DNA from 3 places in the Bacillus salitolerans genome. Region 1 is predicted to be linked to each of the others. Evidence: predicted binding sites of a transcription regulator. Region 1 holds the regulator's gene; each other region holds the start of a gene.
The links. The regulator LexA, encoded in region 1, represses DNA repair genes until DNA is damaged. The targets are predictions, from matches to a motif close to CGAACATATGTTCG.
Positions count from the first base shown of each region.

Region 2: the regulator LexA is predicted to act here: its motif matches at 4,533-4,546, upstream of dndB (DNA sulfur modification protein DndB).
Region 3: the regulator LexA is predicted to act here: its motif matches at 3,130-3,143, upstream of uvrB (excinuclease ABC subunit UvrB).

Region 1 covers NZ_JBHUEM010000003.1:672,916-680,454, reverse strand. The annotation lists gene mnmH (tRNA 2-selenouridine(34) synthase MnmH) at 1-149, opposite strand, end outside; gene ACFSCX_RS04970 (YneF family protein) at 347-565, opposite strand; gene sirA (sporulation inhibitor of replication protein SirA) at 640-1,083, opposite strand; gene tkt (transketolase) at 1,238-3,238, opposite strand; gene ACFSCX_RS04955 (DUF896 domain-containing protein) at 3,323-3,559, opposite strand; gene yneA (cell division suppressor protein YneA) at 3,661-3,996, opposite strand; gene lexA (transcriptional repressor LexA) at 4,154-4,780, shown strand; gene ACFSCX_RS04940 (HD-GYP domain-containing protein) at 4,856-5,968, opposite strand; gene glnA (type I glutamate--ammonia ligase) at 6,482-7,539, opposite strand, start outside.
Region 2 covers NZ_JBHUEM010000055.1:89,031-96,569, reverse strand. The annotation lists gene dptH (DNA phosphorothioation-dependent restriction protein DptH) at 1-675, opposite strand, end outside; gene dptG (DNA phosphorothioation-dependent restriction protein DptG) at 656-2,053, opposite strand; gene dptF (DNA phosphorothioation-dependent restriction protein DptF) at 2,056-4,386, opposite strand; gene dndB (DNA sulfur modification protein DndB) at 4,623-5,720, shown strand; gene dndC (DNA phosphorothioation system sulfurtransferase DndC) at 5,722-7,317, shown strand; gene dndD (DNA sulfur modification protein DndD) at 7,336-7,539, shown strand, end outside.
Region 3 covers NZ_JBHUEM010000054.1:204,869-212,407, forward strand. The annotation lists gene ACFSCX_RS23015 (DMT family transporter) at 151-1,110, shown strand; gene ACFSCX_RS23020 (helix-turn-helix domain-containing protein) at 1,177-1,284, opposite strand; gene ACFSCX_RS23025 (D-alanyl-D-alanine carboxypeptidase family protein) at 1,846-2,901, shown strand; gene uvrB (excinuclease ABC subunit UvrB) at 3,214-5,196, shown strand; gene uvrA (excinuclease ABC subunit UvrA) at 5,200-7,539, shown strand, end outside.

The sequences.
Region 1 (7,539 bases):
CTCTCTTCATCGGAAAATATAGGCATGCTAATCGCTCCAGGAATATGAAACTCTCTATATTCACTTGGTGAACGAACATCTATTAAGGAATAATCACCTTTTAACAGGCTAGAAATCGATATTTTTGGAACTTCAAGTTTTCCTTCCACGTTTGAATTCACCCTTTTTTATTGAAATCTTGTACAATTGCTGGACTTAAACCAATAGAATGCACTATGACTTTCTTATTATTGATTTAATGGAATGAATGGTACTGTTTTTCTCCATTCTTTCTATGATAGGAAAAATTTATGCTCTCTCATAAACTAAAGAAAAGCACCCGGTATGCGAGTGCTTCGTCTTTCCTTTATTTAATGCGATTATTCATCGCCTTCATCATTTGGTTAACCTTCTTTTGAGATGGTTTTTGACCCATCTGCATCATCATAGTACGTAGCATTTGTTCATTAATCGGTGGATTCTTTTTTAAGTAACTCATCATATATTGACGAGCAATGAAAAATCCTAGAGCGACCCCAGCTATTAGAGCTAGAACACCAACTAGAATAACGACCCATAAATCCATATTTCTTCCTCCTTCAAGTTGTCTATTTTACAGTTTACACAAACAGAATCTATTATACAATATGAAAATAATATTTACACAAATTTTCGTTGCTTTATGGGTGAAAGCCAACCGTACCTTGCTTGTCCTAAATCAATGGCTAAAAATCTAGAATCCCATTTCCTTAATAAATCAAATAGCATCATTTCAGTCTCATAGTTTCCAGTTCCTACTACCCATATATACCGTTCATGAACAGAAAGACTAGCTCCACTTCTAGTTGCTTGATCATGAAACATAAAACCTTCTGTTGTGATGGTGAAATTGATATTCCCCTTCAATTCTGATTCTATAAACTGATTAAGCTGTATAGCTGGAAGAGGCTTTGTTATATATTCAACCTGCTTATTAAGAATATTTTTTCTCTCTTCATTTCGTTCCTCATTAAACTGAAAAAATAACCTATAGAACATGATTTCCCTTCCGAAGTAATGATTCGCAAATTCTTCTTCTACCCAATAAATTTGATATTGCCTCATCCTTTTACTCCCCCCGCTTCATACAGCAACCTATATTATATGTATGATTATACAGGAGGATTATTAAAAGGATTGTCTAACACTGACGCGCGAAGGCTCTATTTTTGTCGAAAAAACACCCCTTATAATATAAGGGGCATTTTGGATTAATTATTTACAGTAATGATTTCATTTGGGACACAACATTTTCAACGGTAAAGCCATACTCTTTCATAACGATTTCACCTGGCGCAGAAGCACCAAATGTATGAATACCAATGATCTTACCTTCATCACCTGTGTAACGCTCCCACCCAAGAGGATTTGCCATTTCAATGGCTAAACGTTTTTTTACATCCTTTGGAATAACTGACTGCTTATATTCAGGTGTTTGTTTTTCAAAACGATCCCAAGAAGGCATACTGACGACAGAAACTGAAATACCTTCTGTTTCTAATACTTTTTGGGCCTCAATTGCAAGTGTTACTTCAGAACCACTAGCAAGTAGGATTCCATCCGGTATCTCCTTCGTTGCGCTTGACACAACGTAAGCACCTTTCTTCACACCATCATAGGCAAGTTCTTTACTAGAATCCATTGTAACTAAGTTTTGTCTAGTAAGAACTAGAACAGTTGGAGTATCCTCTGATTCAATTGCCAATTTCCAAGCAGCTGAAGTTTCATTACCATCAGCTGGTCGAATAACACTTAACCCAGGCATTGCTCTTAATGACGGAAGTTGTTCTATCGGTTCATGTGTAGGTCCATCCTCACCAACTGCAATACTATCATGAGTGAATACGTAAGTAACAGGGATTTGCATAAGGGCTGAAAGACGAATGGCCGGACGAAGATAATCTGAAAACACAAAAAATGTTCCGCCATATACTTTTAACCCACCATGAAGAGCCATACCATTTAGCGCAGCACCCATTGCAAATTCTCTTACACCAAACCATATATTTCTTCCACTGTAGTCTTCATGAGAAAAATCTACCGTTCCTTTTATCATCGTTTTATTGGACCCTGCTAGATCTGCTGATCCACCGAAGAAAAACGGTACACCTTTTGCAATTGCATTTAACGCTTCTCCAGATGATGCACGAGTGGCTAAGCTCTTCCCTGCTTCATAAGTAGGAAGATCATTAGCCCAGCCATCAGGTAGTTTACCTTGCATTGCTGAAGTAAGCTCCGAAGCTAGATCCGGATAGTTTTCCTGATACTTTTTAAACAGATGTTCCCATTCTTGCTCTTTCTCTTTACCCTTTTCCACTATGGTTTTATGAAAATGTCTATATACTTCCTCTGGGACATGGAAATCTTCTTCAAAAGTCCATTTATAAGCTTCTTTCGTCAGTTTTGCCTCATCTGACCCAAGTGGGGCACCATGGACATCTGATGTTCCTGCTCTATTTGGAGAACCATAGCCAATTGTAGTCTTTACTTCAATTAATGTTGGACGATTAAGTTCTGTTTTTGCCTCGGCAAGTGCCCGACTTAATTCCTCAACACTATTTCCATCCTCCACTCGAATAACTTGCCAACCGTAAGCTTTAAAACGGTCTTCCACGCTTTCTGTAAAGGCTTTGTCTAGTTCACCATCTAACGAAATATCGTTTGAATCATAAAGAACAACTAATTTTCCTAATCGTAAATGAGCAGCTAAAGATGCAGCTTCAGCAGATACACCTTCCATTAAATCTCCATCGCCACAAATGGTGTATGTAAAATGGTCAATGATGTTCAAATTATCTCGATTATATTTGCCTGCTAAATGGCTTTCAGCCATTGCCATTCCAACCGCCATTGCAATCCCCTGTCCTAAAGGACCTGTCGTTGCTTCTACTCCAGGTGTGTGCTTATATTCAGGGTGACCTGGTGTTTTACTTCCCCACTGTCGGAATGCTTTAATATCATCCATTGAGAGGTCATAACCTGAAATATGTAATAAACTATATAGAAGCATTGAACCATGACCAGCTGATAATACAAATCGATCGCGATTAAACCAGCTTGGATTTTTAGGATTGTGATTCATAAATTTCGTCCATAATGTATATGCCATTGGAGCAGCCCCCATTGGCATCCCTGGGTGACCAGAATTCGCCTTTTCAATTGCATCGATTGACAATGTTCTAATAGCGTTAATAGATAAATGATCGATAGTTTCTGTCAAATTCAACATCCTTTCTAATTAAACTAATATGTTTTTATAGATTGGCTTATTCTTATATATAGTATATCAATGATAAGAACAAAATTAATGAAGATTTTTTCTCTGTGCTTTACTTTTCTTTAACTTTTCTGGGGTAACATCTGTTCCTTTTTCATCAACAACCTTTATAGAATGTAAATGATCTACCATTTGACCTCTAAAAGCTTTTAAATATTCTTCCCTAAGACTTTTCTGTTCTTCCATTTCTTCCTTTGTTAACCCAACTTCTTTTGATTTCTTCGATAGATGGTTAATTCTAGCTAATTTTTCCTGTGATAGCATTTTTAGTATACTCCTTTACTTCGGTCTTAAGCATATACGTATGATACTAAAAGAACCTGCTTGGAATCAAGCAGGTTACATTTTTCATCTAATTAATGAGCTTAATGAGCGACTGATCCATCAGCGACAAGTAAAACTGTATCTGATATATGTTCCTTTTTAACAGGTATTACAATCCTTTCACCCGCAACAATAAGGTTTCCGTCAATGTTATTCTTTTCTTCGACCCATTTAATAAACTGAGTCGTCGCTAAACCATGTTGATCTGCAAACTGTTCAGCAACATCCCATAACGTATCCCCAGAAGATAGCTGAATAAACAAGTACTCTTCTTCTAGTCGACTATCTTTATTGATATAGGAAGAAACAAAGAAAATAGAAAAAATTGTGAACAGGAAAAGTATATAGAATGATAGATTCATCATTTTTATTTTCATATAAGCGACCCCCAAAAATAGAATGTATGTTCTTATATGATTAATTTAATACGAACATTTGTTTTTGTCAATCATTTTTCTCGAACTTATGTTTGTATATTTGTAGTAGGCATGGTATACTGTTTGTAATTATATGGAGCTATTGGAGTGTTTTACTATGAAGAAACTATCAAAACGACAACAAGATATTTTGGAGTTTATTAAACGCGAGGTTCAGCTAAAGGGTTATCCACCTTCTGTTCGTGAAATTGGAGAGGCCGTTGGCCTAGCATCTAGTTCCACCGTCCATGGTCATCTCGCAAGATTAGAGAGTAAGGGATTAATTCGAAGAGATCCTACTAAACCAAGAGCTATTGAAATTCTTGATCAAGACAATATTGTTCAGCCTGTTTTTAATGGATCTGTTATTAATGTACCGATTATCGGGAAAGTAACTGCTGGACAACCCATTACTGCGGTAGAAAATATAGAAGATTTCTTTCCTATACCTGACCGGTATGTAACACCTGGAGAAAATGTATTTATGTTAGAAATTATGGGTGATAGCATGATTGAAGCTGGGATATTTGACGGAGATCTCGTACTTGTCCGTCAACAGAAAACAGCCAATAACGGGGATATTGTTGTTGCTATGACTGAAGAAGATGAAGCAACAGTGAAAAGGTTTTTTAAAGAGAAAGACTATATTCGTTTGCAACCTGAAAATTCCAGTCTTGAGCCAATTCTATTAAAAAGTGTTTCAATACTGGGTAAAGTCATTGGTGTCTATCGAACATTACACTAAGAAGAAAAGTCTTGGAAAACCCAAGACTTTTGTCATTCTTTTCTAACAAACAATCTATTTACTACACTTTTTGCATTAATAGAGCAATGGATCTGATTCAATGATATCAAGCGTTAAATGCTCCTTCGAGGATAAATCGATTTCATAAGGTACAATTTTTTGGTTATATTCATCTCGAATGATCCTTACTTTTGGTCTACCTACCGAATGAAAATTATAATCCGAAATAATTCCTATCCTGCCATCATTCATTTTCACTGTTAATCCTTGAGGGTAAATTGCAATACACCCTTTAAATAATTGAATTTGTTTACTTTCAAATTGGGAGCCACTACCAGCATACAAAATTTCTAATGCTTCATGTGGCAAAAAAGGCGTCCGATAAGCTCGATGACTTGTCAATGCACTAAATACATCTGCAACACTAATAATTTTTGCATAACTATGAATTTCAGTTTCTTTTAACCCTCTTGGATATCCCGTTCCATCTAATTTTTCATGATGTTGAAGTGCACAATGTGAGACAGTCATTGGAATTTCATGAATTTTACGTAATAGATCAAACCCCAGTTCTGTGTGTTTCTTCACATATTCATATTCCTCTTCTGTTAGTTTTCCAGGTTTATTTAATACCTCATGGGAGATAAACACCTTTCCTACATCATGTAACATTGCACCTAATCCGATTTCTTCAATATTTTTTAGTGGCAATCCATTCTCAATGGCTAATTGACATGCATATATGGTCACATTTAAGCTATGCTGGTAAATATCATTTCCGTGAATTTTTGTAGTAGCCAATAAATTAATAACTGTTCTGTTTTCTGAAAGGCATGATAATAAGTCCTTAAAAACTTTTTGCAAGCTTCGGATTGCTCTTCCTGTCTTCATCATTCCTTGTAGGTTGCTACCGCTTGTATCCTTTAGTTCAGCGATAGTGTTTAAACTATCTGTAATTACATTGACTGCTTCTATACGAAGCCTCTCAGGAACTGATTCAACAATTTCTATTCCTTGCGAAAGTTCATCTTCTATATAGACAGAATAAATATGAAGTTTTTTAAGTCTCTGGATTAAGCGATCAGAAAGTTCAGTCCCTTTAGCTAGAAGAACTCTTCCATTTCCATCATAAATCGATTGCCCTAACATCATTTTTGATTCACATCGTTCTAGTGGTACTAACCGCATATCTATTCTCTCCTAAGTATGATTCGTCCCGTATCCTTTGATAAACCTTGATGAAGTACTTTCTTTTATGAAAGGATTTATTTTCACTAAATGTCTACTATACAATATTCTTCGACATAAAATGACGAATTCCTTGCTACATTTTTAATAATTCTGTTCTCTATTACACATCATTTAATTCTCTGTAACATACATTCTTTTCACAGAATTCAGTTTTTTTCAGAACAAAAGTCTCAGGGGGCCCCCCTTAGCCTAAGGCAGAGCAAATGTTCTGTCATGAAAAAAAGGGTGGTGTTCCCTTTTATTCATGACAGGTTAGTTGACCAAGGAAAAAGTGATTTTTCTTTTCCCCCTCGAGTAGGATGAAATGGCAAAGATCGTCGCCATTTCATCTTGGCTGGGTGCTGGAGCTGGATTTAGCCGTAACATTGTATCAACTAAACACCAGAAACTTATACTTTCTTAGTTTAATAAAAAAACCTCGATACCAATGGTATCAAGGTTTTATATATATTAATACGTTGACATATATTGCTCACGTTCCCAAGGATGAACTTGAGTACGGAACATATCCCATTCAATTTCCTTTGCTTCAATAAAGTGCTCTAGTAAGTGACTTCCCAATGCCCCTTTAATGACTTCGTCTGTTTTTAGGTTCTCTAGTGCATGGTAAAGTGTTGCTGGTAAATCAACGATACCATTTTCTAAGCGCTCTTGCTTGTTCATTACATAGATGTTACGATCTACCGGCTTAGGAGCTTGAAGTTTATTCTTGATACCATCAAGACCTGAAGCTAGTAGTACTGCCATTGCTAAATATGGGTTAGCAGAAGGATCCACACTTCGTATTTCTACACGAGTACTTAGGCCACGTGAAGAAGGAATACGAATTAGTGGACTTCTGTTTCTTGCAGACCACGCAACATAGCAAGGTGCCTCATAGCCAGGAACTAGTCGCTTGTATGAATTTACAGTAGGGTTTGTTACAGCTGTAAAATTAGGCGCATGCTTTAACACACCAGCGATAAAATGAATTGCATCGTCACTTAATTGCAAATCTTTGCTTGGATCAAAGAACGCATTTTCGTTACCCTTGAATAACGAAACGTTAGCATGCATCCCAGAGCCGTTCACTCCAAATAATGGTTTTGGCATGAAAGTAGCATGTAAACCATGTTTACGAGCTATTGTTTTTACTACTAGTTTAAATGTTTGAATATCATCACATGCCTTGAGAGCATTAGCATATTTAAAGTCAATTTCATGCTGTCCAGGTGCAACCTCATGGTGTGAAGCTTCAATTTCAAAGCCCATTTCTTCTAATTCAAGTACGATATCACGACGGCAATTTTCCCCTAGGTCAGTTGGTGCTAGGTCAAAGTATCCACCCGCATCATTTAACTCAAGAGTAGGTTCCCCTTTTTCATCTAGCTTGAATAAGAAGAACTCTGGTTCAGGTCCTAGGTTGAAATCAGTAAAGCCTAGAGCTTCCATTTCTCTTAACACACGCTTTAAATTATTTCGTGGATCTCCTTCAAATGGAGTGCCGTCTGGATTGTAAATGTCACAAA
Region 2 (7,539 bases), on a different contig from region 1:
TCTTTCAATTCTTTCAAATACTTTATTCTTATTTCCTTGAATAGAGGCTAGCTCTAAATCTTTAAATAATCCGAATTTTTTATAATCACAATCTTCAATCTTCCCCTTTATAAGGACTTCAAAAATCTCTTCAAAGTCAAGTAAATTAACTTGTTGTAGGTAATGGTCATCCATTAAACGTTTTAGATTATCAGTTAAGATAATCTTCTCAGTCTTACTAAGTCTACTATCTTCAATATCCTCTTTTAATTTTTTGAACAATGAATTAGGATGTAAAGGCATTCCTTCTTTTTGAAGATTACTACTCCCACCTTCAATACTATCTAGTTGCTCCGAAACTATACTAAATAGAGCAGTATCTCGCCATTCTTCCTTTTGTTCACCTACCTGATTCCTCAGCGTAACCAAGAAATCAGGTGTTACATCTAAAGAGGTATGAGCAAATACGACATTTACCTCCCCTATCTTTATTGAGAAAGTTAAATATGGCTCCCCTTTATCATGTGTGTAGGTGAATACGTTAACTTCTGGATTATCTTCTAATGCATCTACTAAATTGTTTATTTCTTCTAATGTATCTAATTGCAAATAAAACCGATCACCGGATTTGATCTCAATTTCTTTGAAAAAATCTAAGATTAACCCGCTTAAATATTTATAGTATTGGTTTAACATATTGGGCATCACCACTATCACTTTTCTTTTCAATCAAATTTAAGCTGTCTAAAAGGTCTGTAACTTCTTTCATTGAATAGCGGTCTAAAGCTATTCCGCGCTTTTCAAATTCTTCAAATAACTTTTTTAGGGGAATCCTTTGGTCCTTAACACTAATAGCAGTAAGTAATAACAACAATTCCTGAGTAATATTTAATGTATATCCATGACTTCCTCTATGTTTTAAGAAACTCTTAATTGCAGGATCTTCTATTGATTCACCATATCTTTCGTATACTTGCTTATTCATCCCTTGCTCTAAACATTTAAACAATTGGGAAAAACCTTCAGATAGAGTAGTGATATCTTTGAGTGGCAAGTTTAATTTAGCCTTTTCATGATAAATTTTGATCCAATTATTTAGACTTCCAATAAATTGTCTTTTCTCATCTGCAGTTTTAAGCTCACCCAGGATATCTACATACGTTAGAAATTCATCTTCATTTTTAGAGTTATAACTTAAGTGAGACATAACATGTATATGGATAAAGAGCTCTTTTGATCTCTCCCTTAGAGTTTTATATCCCCCAACAGATACAGCTTTCCTTCTCTTGTTAACTCCTGTTTCCCAATCAAGAGCAAAATAGGACGGATCCACCTTCTCGTAGTCAGCAGTTTCATACTTATGAAATTTTAACGCAAGCTGGGAAATATATAAGAAGTAGTAATACTTAACAAGTAGAGGATATTGTTCCATGAAATAATCGCGACGTTTACTTAGGAAATCAAAATCTTCTTTAAACATATCTATAAGAATTGGTAGTAGCGATTTATATTTTATGTTCTCAGTTTTACGTTCTTTCAATTCTCCTAGGTTATCCAAAACTAGGGTAGTTAGGATATCCTCTCCCTGTTTATCAAAGAATAAACTTTGGAAGTTTGTTATATCGTCGATTAAAGCATTTATCATAAACCTAGCAATTCTTTCCTCTTCACTCCTCTTAGGCTTCTGTTTTGACAAAGGAGTGTAATTAAATATATAGGGATGGATAGACTTGAATTCATTATCTTCGCTAAATAGATATGAGTTTAAGAAAAGATTAAGATCTAAACGGATGTCTTCATTATCACACTCTACTTCATCTGAAACCTTTGAGGCTATAGGATTAATTTCTTCATACTCAATTTCAGCTTCATCATCTAATTCTGGAAGTTGAACATTAGATATAATTCTAGTGAATTCCCCAAGTACTTTATCATACCTGTCTCTCATCACCGTTGTTCTTTTACTAGAATTAAAAGGGAGTACCCCCTTTATTCTCCCCGTATCATGCACCACACCTGTTTTATCTTTATTCTCTTTTAGTAATTTGTCTAATTCTTCTACTAAAATTCTCATTCTCACAGCACCTTTTCAAATGTATATCCATCAAAGAGACCCTTTGATAGAACATATTGTTTGTTCTCTGTTGGTATATGAACTAACACCTCATTAGACTTGTTACCAAATTTCATAATTTGGTCTAAAAACTCAACAAATTTAATAGCATCCTCTTCATCCTTCTTATTTGGACAATACCCTCTTTGTACATTGGATAAGAGCTCGTATAAGGGATAATCAACTTCAAGAGTTAAATTCTCTCTTTCTTGTTTGTCTGAGAACACAATAGTCAAAGTTTGCTTAAAACTAGTTAATATATCATTATTATTTGGAGATAAATGATCCATCTTTGGTTTTAAAGATAGCTCCTGGGCTATTCGAAATTTCTCAATTGGCTTATTTATATAAATATAGCCAGTCTTGGGACTACCTCTCCATTTGAAAATTGTTTGAATAATTTCTTTATAAAAAGTTGCGATTTGCCTTTGTTCAACCTTGTTAAATGAGTATAAATACTTCATATAATTTTTGTAAGAGGATGGAATCACTTCTTCAGCAAAAGAATTATTGGTCAAATAAGCCAGTCTAACAAGTAATTGGCTAAACTCTGAAGTTAAACCATTAAAATTCTCTGACTGATAAGCAATAGGTCCAAGCCATTCTTTTGCGATATAGTTGTTTGAATATTTTTCAATAATCTTATCCCAATCATTTAACGTATTAATGTCAATAAAGATCTGATCAATAGCTTGTGAGCGAATATGAATGGGGTCAAGTTCTGACATTGTTTTTAAAATAACAGAACGTTCGCGTCTCTTAAAAAGTAAGTGTGGAACGGTATTGTTAATCTTTTCAAAATGGTTCCATTCAAAATCTAAGATTTCAGAATAACCTTCAGGTATCACTAAATCCGCAATGAAATTATAGAAGGCTCTTGCAGAAATAACTAGTTTATTTCGAACTATACCCTGAATGATTAACTGAATAATTTCATTTTGAATGTTCTTATCCATTAGAAATTCAAAATTTTCATGTATTACTCCCTTTACATTATTCTTAAGGTCTTCTTGGTAACTAATATAGAATGGATTATTAGAATCATTAGAGAAAACCTTTTGGAAAATTTTTAAATAAAAGGAAGACTTAGGACCTCCATTTGTAAGCTCATAGGATTGATAATCACTAAAACCTATTAAATGGAAAGATTCTTCACTATACTTCGTTGTTACTTTTTGTGTAAACAAACCACTTTCTTCAATAAAGCCCTTTAATTTATTGAAACTCTTTCCTTCATGTTCATAAGATAAAAAGTTATGAAGGATCCCAAGGTTGATTGCTAATATAACTTTATCTTTTGACAATTCAATTTTTTGATCAGAAAAACCATCTAAGAGCTCGGAGAGAGTCTCCAATGCATTTTTATTTGGGCTAAAACTTTCAGTAGCATCGTTTAATATTTCAAACTTATTCATAACTTCTCGCTGTTTTTCATTGTAATAGGCTAATAAGTGAGACTTTCCATCTCCTACACTTCCGGTTAGTAAGATTAGTTCTGCTCTATCACTATCCTTAGTAATAGTGATCATTTCTTCAAAATCCTTCTGAATCTCTCGTGCCACATGCATATAATCCTTAAATTTACTAAATGAGTTTGAATTTTCAACCGCTTCTTGTGATGATTCTTGAAGTCGCTTTAATTCTCTTAATAGATAACTACGTCCTTCTGGTAGATTAAGATTTAATGTTATTACTTTGTTCTCTTGCTGATCATCATTCCCTGAAACTTTTGATTCGTTATCTGTTTGGCCCTCTTGTTCTTTAACTGTATTATTGTCTTCGTTTTTAAGATTTAGGTATTGACTCAATTTACCAGATAATGCTTGTTCAATCATATTTTGAACGTCATCCATTCCTAAGCCTTTTTGTGGAGGAATTGGATCTTTATAGGATGGAATAGAAATGTCTGATGAGTATACTTCCGCAAACCAAGTTCCAAGCTTATACATTTCCTTAAAAATTTTAATAGCCTCTAGAATGTCAGGTCTAAATGTGGCGTCATGGAGTGCCTTGTTACCTGTTAATCTAATTTCCGCTAATGCCTGCTGAGTACCCTTTTCTAGAAATCCTTCTCTAGCCAAGTAATTAATACGTTCAAAATGAGTAGTAAGATGTGAATAGTCAATCTCTTCCTTTCTAAACACATCTTTTACAATCTCTTCTGCAAATACCCTAGCGTTCATCACAGCACTTTTGGGATCATCAAAAATCCGTTCTTCAATATCTCTAGCAGTTTCAGCTGCAACATAATTTAGGTTCTCTAAGAATTTAAATAGATATTGTTCAACAGCCAAACAATTCATCTCCAATCGAAGATCATTTTTTAGATTTTTATTAAAATTAATTTAGTGTTTATCTTAATAAAGATTTTAACATAAAATGTAAGTTTGATCACATGAGTTGTATATTAAATCTCGATGTAAAGGTTTCTAGAAAAATACGAATGAAGGTTCGTCTTTTTTATTGAATATTGATTCTATTAGAGTTATAATCAATTTAATAGATTACGTACGTAATAGGAGGTTAATATATGGACTCTACCTTTAGTTATAATTTCCCCGCTATTAGAGGTGTTCAAGCCAACAAAGAATATTATGTTGCAATGTGTCCTCTACGAATAATTCCTAAAATATTTCTATTTGATGAAGAGGAAATTCCACCTGAGCACAGATCACAAAGGATACTTAATAAAGCTAGGATACCTGAAATGACTAGTTACATAGTTGATAATCAGCATGATTATGTTTTTTCATCTATTACAGCATCCATTGATGGAGAAATTAAATTTATTCCATATAATAATGATTCTACTTCTAATGACCTTGGACAGTTGAGAATAGCTTTAGATGCTAGGTTCTTAATCAATGACGGACAGCATAGACGGGCTGCTATTGAAGAAGCATTAAAAATCTCACCCGAGTTAGGTAATGAAACTATTTCGGTAGTGTTCTTTCATGATGAGGGACTTAGAAAGTCTCAACAAATTTTTTCAGATCTAAACCGCCATGCAGTCAACACTACTTCTTCTATTGGAATTTTATACGACCATAGAGACCAATTAGCAATGGTTACTAAGGAAATTATTGCAACAATTCCCCTGCTGAATAGATACACAGATAAAGAGAGAGTTTCCTTGTCAAAGAATTCACCTAAAATCTTAGCCTTAAATCATATCTTCAATACGAATCTAAAACTATTAGGAAAATCTAAGGGTGATGAGATCACATCCGAGGAAGATAAGTTTTTAAGAGAGTTTTGGATAGTACTGTGTGATTCAATAACAGAATGGAACATGGTTTTTGACAAAGAGCTTTCACCAAGAGAGTTAAGATCAAATTTTATAGTTGGCCATGGGGTTTTTATTGAGTCACTAGGACTAGTAGGACATTATTTACGAAACTATCATGAACATGATTGGACAAGCTATATATACAAACTTTCTAAAATTGATTGGAACAGAAGTAATACAGGGGATTGGTTAGGTAGAGCTTACAATCATAATGGTCGTATACAAAAAACCTCATATACAATACAGCTCACCTCAAATAGAATAAAGCAGCTAGTTAACTTACCCTTAACAGAATCAGAGTTAACACTAGAAGAAAAATTTTTCCAAGGAGTAGTATAAAATGATTAATGGTCTAATAAGTAACCAATTAAATAAATCACAATCCTTTATAAAGGAAACAAAGGAACGAATTCAAAAAGCATATAAAGAAGATAACCGTCCTTGGGTTGTTGGTTATAGTGGTGGAAAGGATTCTACCGTTGTAGTTCAACTTGTATTTGAGGCTATTAACGAATTGCCAAAAGAAGAATTACATAAAAAGGTATTTGTAATTTCATCAGATACTCTCGTTGAAACACCCTTGATTATTAATTCCATAAATAAGACATTAAGAAGGATCCAGGATGAAGCATTAAGTAGAGATTTACCAATTGAAACCCATAAAGTAAAACCTATGATTAAACAGTCATTCTGGGTAAATATAATAGGTAAAGGATATCCTTCCCCTAATCAATCATTTAGATGGTGTACAGACAGATTAAAAATTGACCCAGCAAATCAATTCATTATGGATAAGGTATCAGCATTTGGGGAAGTGATTATGGTTCTAGGTGTTCGTGAAGATGAAAGTGCTACTCGTGGCAATGTAATACGTTCTCACACAGTTGAGGGGAAAACATTTATGAAGCATTCAACCCTTTCAAATGCATATGTTTTTGCACCTATTAGGAACTTTACTCTTGATGATGTATGGGATTACTTACTAAGCTACCCATCACCATGGGGTGATGACAACTTTGAACTTCATCGCTTATACCAAGATTCAAGCAGTGGTGAGTGCCCTCTTGTAGTTGATAAATCTACTAAAGATAAGGCTGGTTCATGCGGAAATAGCCGTTTTGGTTGCTGGGTTTGTACAGTTGTAAGTGAAGATAAAGCCTTAAATGGATTTATACAGAGCGGTCATGATTGGATGAAGCCACTCTTAGATTTTCGAAATTGGTTAGCAGGGATTAGAGATGACCGAACTAAAAGGATGAAATATCGAAAGCACGGACAAGTTTATTTTAATGAAGTTAAAATCCAAGAGATTAATAATAAATCCTATGTATTAATACCAAAAAAATCTAATAGACCTAAACAGCTAATACCTTTTGAAGACTATACAATAGTTGATAAAGATAATTTAAGTAATTACATCTCTGAAAATGAAATAGATCTAAGTACATCTGAGGACCAAAAGCTCTTGGTTACTTATACAGAGACAAGCCTAGAGGGCGTCAATGAAACTAAATACGCTCAGCTTGGCCTTGGACCTTTTACGATGGAAGCTAGAAAAGAGATCCTTATAAAATTATTAACAATACAAAGGGAACTAAATCATCCGGAAGATCCTCACTACCAGTTAATAAGTGTAGATGAATTAAAAGAGATACGCAGGATATGGTTTAAAAATGGTGAATGGGAAGACCCAATTCCTGCATTATTTGAAGAGGTTTTAGGATATTCATTAGATTGGGAAATTGATGATCGACCTCTATTTGATAAAGATCAAATTTCAGATCTTGAGTTTTTATGTGATCAATTCAAGGTTGATCTGAACGTTGTTAAAAAACTAATCTCTATTGAAAAGGAATATTCGGGATATAAAGTAAGACGTGGCTTAACTGAGGAATTAGGTAAGGCATTAAAACAAGACTATTTACATTTATTATAAAAAATGAGGGTTAGTTAAATGATTATAAATGAAATACAACTGACTAATATTGGAGCATATAAAGGAAATCACAAGTTTGACTTTCGTCCTAATCAAGACAAGAATGTTATATTAATAGGCGGAGAAAATGGTGCAGGAAAAACTACACTCTTAAATGCAATTAAACTTGGATTATTCGGCGCTTATGGATATGGTTATAAAACAGAAAACACTGAGTATTTT
Region 3 (7,539 bases), on a different contig from region 1:
AGTTACCTTCTTTACATTGCTCCTAATGGTAGGTATATCAATGATGTTTGTATATTTGTTTTAAAAGTGTGCACCAGTTTTCTTATGTTAATGACTGATTTTCTTAGAATCTATCGAAACTGATATCACAAAGTGGGTAGGGGAGTGCAGATGAAAGCAATCATTATTGGAATATTATCATCTATATTTTTTGCTGTTACCTTTATATTAAATCGATCGATGGAGCTTTCCGGAGGGAGCTGGTTATGGAGTTCATCGTTACGATATTTCTTTATGATCCCTTTCCTACTGCTCATTGTTTTTTGTAGGGGGAATGGGAAGGCATTATTGAAGGAGCTTTGGGTAAATCCAAAGCCTTGGTTGATTTGGAGCTTCGTAGGATTTGGATTATTCTATGGACCCATCACTTATGCAGCGGCATCTGGCCCAGGCTGGTTAGTTGCTGGAACCTGGCAATTCACGATTATTGCAGGAATTTTACTTACACCGTTGTTCCTAGAGGCAAGCGGTATTCGAAAAAGGCTTCCAATAAGTAGTTTATTATTTTCATTGATTATTTTAGCTGGAATATTAATCATGCAATGGGAAAACGCAAACGGTGAGCTTTCCCTTAAACTCGTGTTACATGGGATACTGCCAGTGGTGGTGGCTGCCTTTGCCTATCCTTTAGGAAATCGTAAAATGATGGAGAGGTATTCAGGGAAATTTGATACTTTTCAACGGGTACTAGGGATGACATTAGCATCGACTCCGTTATGGGTTATTCTTGCCTTTACGGGTTATGTTAGTGTTGGTTTGCCAAGCGGGGATCAAGTTTTTCAATCATTTATCGTTGCTATATCTTCTGGGGTCATTGCAACACTATTGTTTTTCTTTGCTACTGAACTGGTAAAGGATGATAGCAATTTGCTAGCGGCTGTTGAAGCAACACAATCTACACAAGTCATTTTTGTTGTCCTTGGGGAAATAGCCTTCTTATCTATTTCGATACCTTCTACTTTATCGTTAGTAGGAATGGCTTTCGTGGTGGTTGGGATGATCCTGCATAGCTTAAAAGGAAAGAAAAAGTTAACCATTCCAAACCAAGATAAGATGGCACTGCAAAAATAAATAGCTAAAGATTGAAAAGAAGCTCCTCTAACATATCTGTTTTATATTAATTGACCAAGAGGTTGTTCAAGTAGATAGCCTTCTCTGTTTATATATCGTGGTTCTATTGATCGTTTCTCTAGTTGTTCCAATCATGCTTGCCAATTCCTGATCTGTAAAGGTGTTTGTAAGCATGAATCCTTGCTCATGTTTTTCTCCAAGTAGGCTTTGTTCAGACGTATTATGTGAATTTGTTCCTCTAATCGATTTTGTAAATCAACAATTTTTTTACTTAGCATTCGGAACACTTTGATGCTCATTTCCGGAATGTAAGCAAAAAGGTTTCAAGATCTTTAAATAGTGGAAAAGACCTCAGTAATGCTTTAATTTCTTGACGATTCATCTAATCACGCTCCTCTATTATTCTTCACTATCATACATAATTTGCCATATTTTATATGTATTCTACGTCAAAAAAGAGTGGATGAATCGTAGTATATAAGCATATAGTTAATTTATCCCGTTCCAACTGGCGCTAAGACCCCCACTTCAAAACTTTAGATGAATTGAGAAGTTTAAGTGGGAGATAAGCGCCAGTTGGAACCCTGAAAAGGATCACAGACTAAAGTCGCCACCTCCTGTGGCAACGTCTGTGTGACCCACAGTGTGGGCCGGGGCTAACAATCAGTGGGGGATGAGGAAAACCCCCACTGAAAGAAGTTTCCCTTTAATAAGTCAAAAGTAATGGAGGAAGAGATGAAAAGGACAAGTATCCTTATCTTGGTCATGATATTGTGTAGTTTTCCTCTTTCTGCTCACATTAATGCTCAGGATCATGGAGTTTCAATAAATAGTGAGAGTGCTATTTTAATAGACGCTAAAACAGGAATCACATTATATGAAAAAAATAGTAGAGACATCATGTACCCAGCTAGCATTACAAAAATTGTAACAGCCATCGTAGCAATAGAAGAGGGGAAATTAGACGATATAGTCGTAGTGAGTAAAAATGCTACCAATGTAGAAGGAACACGAGTGTATTTAAATGAAGGAGAACAAGTGTCAATGCATAAGCTTGTTCAAGGGCTTCTCATTAATTCTGGAAATGATGCAGGGGTTGCTATCGCGGAGCATATGGATGGGTCTGAGGAAGCGTTTTCAGAGCGAATGACCCGGTTTGTAAGAGAGAAAGTTGGAGTTGAGCAAACAATTTTTCAAAACCCACATGGACTTTATGACCCGGACCACTTTACAACAGCCTATGATATGGCTCTCATTACAAGATATGCGATGAAGAATGAAACCTTCACTAAAATAATGGGTACGCGCTCCTTACCTTGGGAGGGAGAGAGCTGGGAGACAACTATTTACAATCATCATAAGCTTGTGCGTGGTGAAATTCCTTATGAAGGTGTTATTGGCGGGAAAAATGGGTATGTCCAAAAATCTGGCTATACACTTGTAACTGTTGCAGAAAGAGAAAAGACTCAGCTTATAGCGGTAACCTTAAAAGCTTCCCGAAAAAATGATGCATACAAGGACACTATTAAACTATTAGATTATGGCTTCGAAAACTTTGATACGTCACTCCTACCAAAGCCTAAACAGAATAGTAAAAATGATCAAAAAGACAGAGAACCAATCTTAGAGAAAAAAGGCATTTCGATGGAAAAAGAATCTCTTGAGCCTGTTGAAAAGGAATCGGTTAATGATCACAATCTCATAAATTTTCTTGTAACTTTAGCATTGGTTGAAATGTTTGTGATCTCTTTAATAGTGAAAATACGGAAGAATAATCTTCATAAAGTATAAATTTTGAACCACGGCATGGTAGTGCTGTGGTTTTTCTGCATCTAAATGTACAGAATGATATTTTTGCTTACCTTGAAATGATAGAGATACGGCTATTATTTGAATATAACGGCGATAATGTAATGTGTTACGGGATTACGGCCACCATACAGTTATCCAAAGTAGTTTGAAAAATGATACCGTAAATTTACTATTTAACTACATAAATAACAGATTCATTAAAAAAATCGAATGTTCGTTCGTATATTTCTTGGATTTTAAATGGGAAATTGGTACAATAGGAAACAGATATGACCGATAGGAGGCTTTCGTGTGAAGGATCAGTTCGAACTAGTCTCAGCCTATTCTCCTTCTGGAGATCAGCCGAAGGCAATAGAAAAAATTGTAGAGGGTATCAGGCAAAATAAAAGGCACCAAACATTACTTGGAGCAACAGGAACAGGTAAGACGTTTACCATCTCTAATGTAATTAATGAAGTAAATAAGCCTACACTAGTCATTGCACATAATAAAACGTTAGCTGGACAGCTTTATAGTGAATTCAAAGATTTTTTCCCAAACAATGCTGTAGAGTATTTCGTTAGTTATTATGATTACTATCAGCCAGAAGCATATGTTCCGCAAACGGACACGTTCATTGAAAAGGACGCCTCCATTAATGATGAGATTGATAAGCTACGTCACTCTGCTACATCATCTTTAATTGAACGAAAAGATGTTATCATTATTGCCAGTGTCTCTTGTATATACGGCTTAGGTTCTCCAGAAGAATACCGTGAATTAGTTGTTTCGCTTCGAGTTGGGATGGAAAAGGAAAGAAACAAACTTCTTCGGGATTTGGTGGATATCCAGTATGCTAGAAATGATATCGATTTTCAAAGGGGAACCTTCCGTGTAAGAGGTGATGTTGTAGAGATTTTCCCTGCTTCACGTGATGAGCATTGTATACGTGTCGAGTTTTTTGGTGATGAAATTGATCGTATACGCGAAGTAGATGCATTAACTGGAGAAATCATTGCCGATCGTGATCATGTAGCGATTTTTCCGGCTTCCCACTTCGTTACACGTGAAGAGAAGCTGAAAGTGGCGATAGAAAATATTGAAAAAGAGCTAGAGGAACGATTAGCAGAGATGAGAGAAAATGGAAAGCTGCTTGAGGCACAGCGTCTTGAGCAACGTACTCGGTATGACTTAGAAATGATGCGCGAAATGGGCTTCTGTTCAGGGATTGAAAACTACTCTAGACATTTAACCTTACGTCCTGAAGGATCGACACCTTACACTTTACTAGACTTCTTTCCGAAGGATTCGTTAATTGTCATTGATGAGTCTCATGTTACCATTCCGCAAATCAGAGCAATGTATAATGGAGACCGTGCTCGTAAGTCAGTTCTAGTTGATCACGGCTTTCGCTTACCATCTGCACTTGACAACAGACCCTTAATGTTTGATGAATTTGAAAAACATATTAATCAAATCGTGTATGTTTCTGCGACCCCAGGACCTTATGAACTGGAACAATCGCCAGGGACAATTGAGCAGATTATTCGTCCAACGGGTCTTCTAGATCCAACTATTGATGTTCGCCCAATAAAAGGTCAGATTGATGATTTGTTGAGTGAAATTCAGACTAGAATTGAACGAAATGAGCGTGTGCTCGTTACCACCTTAACAAAAAAGATGTCTGAGGATTTAACAAATTACCTGAAGGAGTTAGGTATTAAAGTAAACTATCTACACTCGGAAATTAAAACGCTCGAAAGAATTGAAATTATACGGGATTTACGATTAGGAAAATTTGATGTCCTCGTTGGTATTAACCTACTTAGGGAAGGTCTTGATATTCCAGAGGTGTCACTTGTTGCAATATTAGATGCAGATAAAGAGGGCTTCCTTCGTTCTGAACGTTCGTTAATTCAGACGATTGGACGTGCAGCTCGTAATGCAAATGGTCATGTCATCATGTATGCCGATAGAATCACGAAATCGATGGAAATTGCCATGAATGAAACGAAACGCCGACGTGAAATTCAAGAAGATTATAACCGTAAACATGGAATTACCCCACAAACGATAAATAAAAAGATACGAGATGTCATTCGGGCAACAGTTGCGGCAGAAGCAGAAGAAACGTATGAGACAGCACCGAAGCTTACAAAGCTATCAAAGCCAGAGCGTGAGAAATTACTGGCAAGCTTAGAAGTAGAAATGAAGGAAGCAGCAAAAGCATTAAACTTTGAACGTGCTGCAGAGCTCCGTGATTTATTATTAGAATTAAAGGCGGAAGGAAAATAATCGATGGTAATGGATAAAATTGTTGTAAAAGGTGCGAGAGCACATAATTTAAAAAATATAGATGTCACCATTCCCCGAGATAAGCTTGTTGTATTAACAGGCTTATCGGGCTCTGGGAAATCTTCCTTAGCTTTTGACACAATCTATGCTGAAGGACAACGTAGATATGTAGAATCCTTGTCTGCCTATGCGAGACAATTTTTAGGTCAAATGGATAAGCCTGATGTCGATGCAATCGAAGGTCTCTCTCCAGCGATCTCAATTGACCAAAAAACAACAAGTCGTAACCCACGGTCAACTGTCGGGACAGTAACTGAAATCTATGACTATCTGCGACTTCTCTTTGCAAGAGTGGGGCGTCCAGTGTGTCCGGAGCATGGAATCGAGATTACATCACAAACGATCGAACAAATGGTTGACCGAATTCTTGAGTATCCTGAACGAACTAAAATGCAAATACTTGCTCCCGTTATAAGTGGAAAAAAAGGAACGCATGTGAAGGTATTAGAGGATATAAAAAAGCAAGGATTTGTTCGTGTTCGAGTGAACGGGGAAATGATGGAGATTTCAGATGAGATTGAACTTGAAAAGAATAAAAAACATTCTATAGAAGTCGTCATCGACCGTGTCATCATTAAAGAAGGTATATCTGCAAGACTTAGCGACTCGATTGAAACCGCTCTTCGTTTAGGGGATGGAAAAGTCATCGTCGATGTTATGGAGCAAGAAGAGCTTTTATTTAGTGAACATCACGCATGCCCTCATTGTGGCTTTTCGATTGGTGAACTTGAACCAAGGATGTTTTCATTTAATAGTCCATTTGGAGCTTGTCAAAGCTGTGATGGCTTAGGTACGAAGCTAGAGGTTGACTTAGATCTTGTCATTCCTAACTGGAACCTATCATTAAAAAACCATGCGATTGCCCCGTGGGAACCAACTAGCTCACAGTATTATCCATCGCTTCTTGAAGCGGTTTGTAATCATTATGGAATAGATATGGATATGCCCGTAAAGGATATTCCGAAGCATTTAATGGATCGCGTTTTATATGGTAGTCAAGGTGATCAAATCTATTTTCGATACGAGAATGACTTTGGTCAAGTGAGAGAAAATTACATTGAATTCGAAGGTGTTGTCTCGAACATTAATCGAAGGTATAAGGAAACAAGCTCTGATTATATTCGAGAACAAATGGAAAAGTACATGGCTACGCAAGATTGTCCTACTTGTAAAGGGCATCGACTAAAGAAAGAAAGCCTTGCTGTTTTAATTCAGGATCAGCATATTGGACATGTTACGAATTATTCCATTACAGAAGCTTATAATTATGTAACATCGCTTCATTTAACAGAAAAAGAAACAAAAATTGCTAATATGATTTTACGAGAAATTCAAGAGCGACTAGGATTTCTTATCAATGTTGGACTCGATTATCTCACGATGAGCCGTGCGGCGGGGACTTTATCAGGTGGGGAGGCACAACGAATTCGTTTAGCCACTCAAATTGGTTCACGTTTAACAGGTGTTCTCTATATATTAGATGAACCTTCGATTGGTTTACATCAACGCGACAATGACCGGCTCATTCATACGCTTCAAAATATGCGTGACATTGGCAATACTTTAATTGTCGTTGAACATGATGAGGATACCATGATGGCTGCTGACTACTTGATTGATATTGGACCAGGTGCAGGTGTCCACGGCGGAGAAATCATTTCTCAAGGTACACCAGACGAGGTAATGAACGACCAAAACTCATTAACGGGACAATATTTATCAGGAAAGAAATTTATCCCTTTACCACTTGAGCGTAGAAAACCTGATGGTCGATACTTAGAGGTAATTGGTGCGCGTGAGAATAACTTGAAAAATGTGAAGGTGAAATTTCCGTTAGGAACGTTTATTTCTGTAACGGGTGTATCTGGATCAGGAAAAAGTACGTTGATTAACGAAATATTATATAAATCATTAGCACAACACTTAACGAAAGCCAAAGTAAGACCTGGTGAGCATAAGGAAGTAAAAGGGATTGACCAGCTTGATAAAGTGATTGATATTGATCAATCTCCGATTGGCCGAACACCAAGGTCAAATCCTGCTACATATACTGGTGTTTTTGATGACATTCGTGATGTGTTTGCATCAACAAATGAAGCGAAAGTACGAGGATATAAAAAAGGTCGTTTTAGCTTTAATGTGAAGGGTGGACGATGCGAGGCTTGCCGAGGGGATGGAATTATTAAAATCGAAATGCACTTCCTGCCCGATGTGTATGTACCTTGTGAGGTATGTCACGGTAAACGATATAACCGTGAAACGTTAGAGGTGAAATACAAAGGA